DNA from 2 places in the Psychrobacillus sp. FSL K6-4046 genome. Region 2 is predicted to be linked to the other one. Evidence: a T-box and tRNA genes for the amino acid it is inferred to sense, from the RefSeq annotation. Region 2 holds a T-box; the other holds one or more tRNA genes.
What was found. The T-box of region 2 lies ahead of leuS (leucine--tRNA ligase). A T-box ahead of a tRNA ligase gene usually reads a tRNA of that ligase, here a tRNA-Leu.
Positions count from the first base shown of each region.

Region 1: it has a tRNA-Leu gene. The T-box ahead of leuS (leucine--tRNA ligase) is inferred to sense a tRNA for this amino acid. The anticodon was not compared.

Region 1 is NZ_CP152020.1:3,063,163-3,065,538, forward strand. Features, by position in the region: gene MKY09_RS15005 (IS1182 family transposase) at 1-196, opposite strand, end outside; gene MKY09_RS15010 (ion channel) at 500-808, opposite strand; tRNA gene MKY09_RS15015 (tRNA-Leu) at 1,212-1,293, opposite strand; tRNA gene MKY09_RS15020 (tRNA-Cys) at 1,326-1,399, opposite strand; tRNA gene MKY09_RS15025 (tRNA-Gly) at 1,406-1,480, opposite strand; tRNA gene MKY09_RS15030 (tRNA-Gln) at 1,487-1,558, opposite strand; tRNA gene MKY09_RS15035 (tRNA-His) at 1,560-1,635, opposite strand; tRNA gene MKY09_RS15040 (tRNA-His) at 1,671-1,746, opposite strand; tRNA gene MKY09_RS15045 (tRNA-Trp) at 1,772-1,845, opposite strand; tRNA gene MKY09_RS15050 (tRNA-Tyr) at 1,852-1,935, opposite strand; tRNA gene MKY09_RS15055 (tRNA-Thr) at 1,945-2,020, opposite strand; tRNA gene MKY09_RS15060 (tRNA-Phe) at 2,025-2,100, opposite strand; tRNA gene MKY09_RS15065 (tRNA-Asp) at 2,123-2,198, opposite strand; tRNA gene MKY09_RS15070 (tRNA-Met) at 2,202-2,278, opposite strand.
Region 2 is NZ_CP152020.1:1,266,717-1,269,092, reverse strand. Features, by position in the region: gene leuS (leucine--tRNA ligase) at 1-1,209, opposite strand, end outside; T-box leader at 1,301-1,514, opposite strand; gene MKY09_RS06245 (3-oxoacid CoA-transferase subunit B) at 1,601-2,254, opposite strand; gene MKY09_RS06240 (CoA transferase subunit A) at 2,268-2,376, opposite strand, start outside.

The sequences.
Region 1 (2,376 bases), 1.8 Mb from region 2:
ATAAATACTTAAACATACGAATGGGTGAAATCGCTTTACGACCATGATCCAAACAATATTTTGATTGAAGTTCTTCTAAAATAAACGAAAAATCAACAAGTTCATTGATTTGACGAAGCATATTGTCTTTTGGAATTATTAAATCATATAACGCCATGTATGGACTTAAGTTCAGCGTTTCTTGGTTTGAAATCATTGTGAGCACCCCTGCATTTACTTTTCTTTAGTATAGCAAGAAAATAATTTTTCGGTCTGAGTACATTTTAAAAAATTCTATAACAGGTAGAAAAGTGGATTGGATTGGAGTGCAGAGCGGTGACTCCTAGGGGATTAGCGGCCACGGCGAGCACCCGGACTGAGCGCAGCGAGGGAGAAGGCTTGCCGGGCCGCCCCCTGGAAAGCATCCGCTCGGAACGGAAAGACATGGATTCAGAAAATAGTAGAAGATGAACAGAACCTGCATTCATACTCTACCTCTAAACGTTTTAAAGGCACTTTTTCAGTGCCCTCGTACCAAGTCTCCATAACCAACAGATAATAAGGTGACTCCGCTAAAATAGAGATAATCCCAGAAATTTTCTCCTCCCTCTTTCCCTTCTTCGGTGCTAATTCTTATTACCTCCCCATCCATGGCCAATAAATAATAAAGAATAGCAAATCCAACGGTAATGCCAAGCATAGCGAAAAATAGCTTTTGAAATAAAGTTGACTGAAAATAGCTCATCTTATATTTACGACCTGAAAAGAAATAGTACAAGGTTGTTACCATAAATAAAATAGTCAATCCCATTAGTATCGTGGAAAACATGCATCTATTCCTCTCTGTCTCACGAGTCCATCCAGTTTGAGTTTTTGTATGAATGTCGATATGACTATCTTGTCAATCGAATATAAAAATATACAAAAGGAATTAATATAGGAAACGAAAATATAGATACTCTTTCATTTCATGAATTAAGACGTAAGCATAGAAATGTACATATTTATTATTAAAGGAAAAAAAGATATTGAATGATTCTTAAGAGCTTTCTAATGCAATGTTTATTTTCATTAACAGAAGTCTTAACGCTTTTAGTGATTAACTATTACTTCATCTAGACATTCAGAATACCTTTATACATGGGATTACGTCCTTTTAGGAAACAACAAAAAAGACCTCTAACAAAGTAGTTAGAAGTCTTGATAGGTATGACTTTATGTCATGAATATGATACCGGTGGTCGGGGTCGAACCGACACATCCGAAGATACGGGATTTTGAGTCCCGCGCGTCTGCCAATTCCGCCACACCGGCATATTGAAGGCAGTAAATACTTTTTTAAAAATTGGAGGCGGCAACCGGATTTGAACCGGTGATAAAGGTGTTGCAGACCTGTGCCTTACCACTTGGCTATGCCGCCTTAATTTGGAGCGGAAGACGAGGTTCGAACTCGCGACCCCCACCTTGGCAAGGTGGTGTTCTACCACTGAACTACTTCCGCAAATAACTGGGGTACCTGGATTCGAACCAGGGCATGACGGAATCAAAATCCGTTGCCTTACCGCTTGGCTATACCCCAATGGGGCGACCGATGGGAATTGAACCCACGAATGCCGGAATCACAATCCGGTGCGTTAACCACTTCGCCACGACCGCCACAGAATAAAAAAAAGAGCTAACCAGATAGAATATGGGGCGACTGATGGGAATTGAACCCACGAATGCCGGAATCACAATCCGGTGCGTTAACCACTTCGCCACAACCGCCATTATTCAAAGTTAACTTATTATTTGGCAGGGGCAGTAGGAATCGAACCCACATCAAAGGTTTTGGAGACCTCTATTCTACCGTTAAACTATGCCCCTAATAACTGGTGGAGGGGGACGGATTCGAACCGCCGAACCCTAAGGAGCGGATTTACAGTCCGCCGCGTTTAGCCACTTCGCTACCCCTCCACTAGACAGTGGTGCCGGAAAGAGGACTTGAACCCCCAACCTACTGATTACAAGTCAGTTGCTCTACCAATTGAGCTATTCCGGCGTAATGGTGGCTCAGGACGGAATCGAACCGCCGACACAAGGATTTTCAGTCCTTTGCTCTACCGACTGAGCTACTGAGCCACATACGTACATTAAAGATAAATGGCGGTCCCGACCGGGATCGAACCGGCGATCTCCTGCGTGACAGGCAGGCATGTTAACCGCTACACCACGGGACCATTTGGTTGCGGGGACAGGATTTGAACCTGTGACCTTCGGGTTATGAGCCCGACGAGCTACCGAACTGCTCCACCCCGCGATAATATAAGTGTTGAAATTTAAATCAACTACGCATTTAGTGAGTTTTACGTCTTCCACGCTTTGCTTTCTTCGTGAAGCGATTTGCTCCACCCGCGA
Region 2 (2,376 bases):
TTTTCCATTTGCTTCAAACCATTCAATTGCTTTAGCGATTGCGTCTTGTTTATTTAGCCCGTTTAAGAAATCAGAATTAACAAGTACGCCATCCTCTGTGTAGGCAGCTTCTTCAACATTTCCACCAGAAACTACTTCTACAATTGGAAGATCAAATTGTTTTGCGAACTCATAATCACGCTCATCATGTGCTGGAACTGCCATAATAGCACCAGTTCCATATGTCGCTAAAACGTAATCAGCGATCCAGATTGGCATTTTTTCACCACTCACTGGATTAATTGCATAAGCACCAGTGAATACACCTGTTTTATGCTTAGCAAGATCAGTACGTTCTAAATCACTTTTCAATTTAACTTGATCTTTATATGCTTGCACTGCCTCCATTTGCTCTGGAGTTGTAATAGTATCCACTAATTTATGCTCAGGTGCCAATACCGCATACGTTGCACCAAAAATCGTGTCGGGACGAGTTGTAAATGCTTGGAATGATTGATCAGTATCCACAACTTCAAATGTAAGCTCTGCACCTTCTGAACGTCCAATCCAGTTACGTTGCATTTCCTTTAAGCTCTCAGGCCAATCAAGGTCATCTAAATCCTCTAACAATCTATCTGCATAAGCAGTAATACGAAGAACCCATTGACGCATTGGACGACGTTCTACTGGATGTCCCCCACGCTCGGATAGCCCATCGATTACCTCTTCGTTTGCTAACACTGTACCTAATGCAGGACACCAGTTTACCGGCACTTCATCCACATATGCTAAGCCTTTTTTATAAAGCTGGATAAAGATCCATTGTGTCCACTTGTAATAGGAAGGATCCGTTGTATTAATTTCACGATCCCAATCATATGAGAATCCAAGATCCATCATTTGACGTTTGAATGTTGCAATATTTTTTGCTGTGAACTCCGCTGGATCATTACCAGTGTCAATTGCATATTGCTCAGCAGGAAGACCAAAAGCATCCCAGCCCATTGGGTGAAGTACGTTATATCCTTGTTTGCGTTTATATGCACTTAAAATATCTGTAGCAATATATCCAAGCGGATGTCCAACATGCAGTCCAACTCCAGATGGATATGGGAACATATCTAATGCATAAAATTTTGGTTTGGAAGGATCGTCAATCATTTTATATGTTTTGTTTTCTTTCCAATACCTTTGCCACTTTTGCTCAATTGCTTCATGATTAAAGCTCATTTTTCTTCCTCCTTCAAGTAATGGTGTTGTCTAAACCGTCATTTCACCATTAAAAACAACACCAAATAAAAAAACTCGCCCCTTAAAAAACTTAAGGGACGAGAGATATACTCACGCGGTACCACCCAAATTAGTGAAAAATTCCACTCAACTTGTCTCCTTAACGCGGAAAACGGTATAAGCTACTAATCGTTCACTTATACAGACTCAAAGGCGAGTTCAATAATTCGTAACACTAACTTGCACCATACGTTAGCTCTCTTTAGAAACGAGTGTTATTTACTATTCCTTGTCTTAGTCGAAAATTATTTATGGTTATTGCATTAATTCTAATTGAAATGAAAAGAAAACACAAGATGCACTCTCATCAAATATCGAAAAAAACACTAAATTAAATAGCTACATTCTCTTTTACGTCTTTAATGATTAAATCAGCTTCCGTAGCATCTATAATATCCTGCACAGAATATCCCTCAAATACTTCTTTTAATTCTAGCCCATCTTCTGTTACTTCAATCATTGCCCGTTCTGTTATGATTTTATTCACAACGGCTTTACCTGTTAAAGGAAGCTCACATTGTTTTTTAATCTTTGCAGAACCATCCTTCGCGCAGTGGTCCATAATTACGATAATTTTTTTGGCACCATGCACTAAATCCATTGCGCCGCCCATTCCTTTAATCATCTTACCTGGAATCATCCAGTTAGCTAAGTCTCCCTTTTCGGAAACCTCCATTGCCCCTAAAATTGCAACGTCTACGTGCCCCCCGCGTATCATGGCAAATGACTCAGCACTTGAAAAGAAGGAAGAACCCGGAATGGTAGTAACTGTTTCCTTCCCAGCGTTGATAAGATCTGGATCGACTTCTTGCTCAGTTGGATATGGTCCGATACCTAAAAGACCATTTTCTGATTGAAGCACAACTGTTTTATCTGGAGATATAAAGTTGGCAACTAAGGTTGGAATACCTATTCCTAAATTCACGTAGTTCCCATTTTCAATTTCTTTTTCTGCTCTTCTCGCAATTTTTTCTCGTGTATTCATCCGAATCTCCCCCTTATGAACGTGTCGTTAGACGTTCGATTCTTTTTTCCTGTTCTGCTTGGAACAGACCTTGGACATAAATACTTGGCGTATGTATTTGAGCTGGATCTAAATCGCCTGTC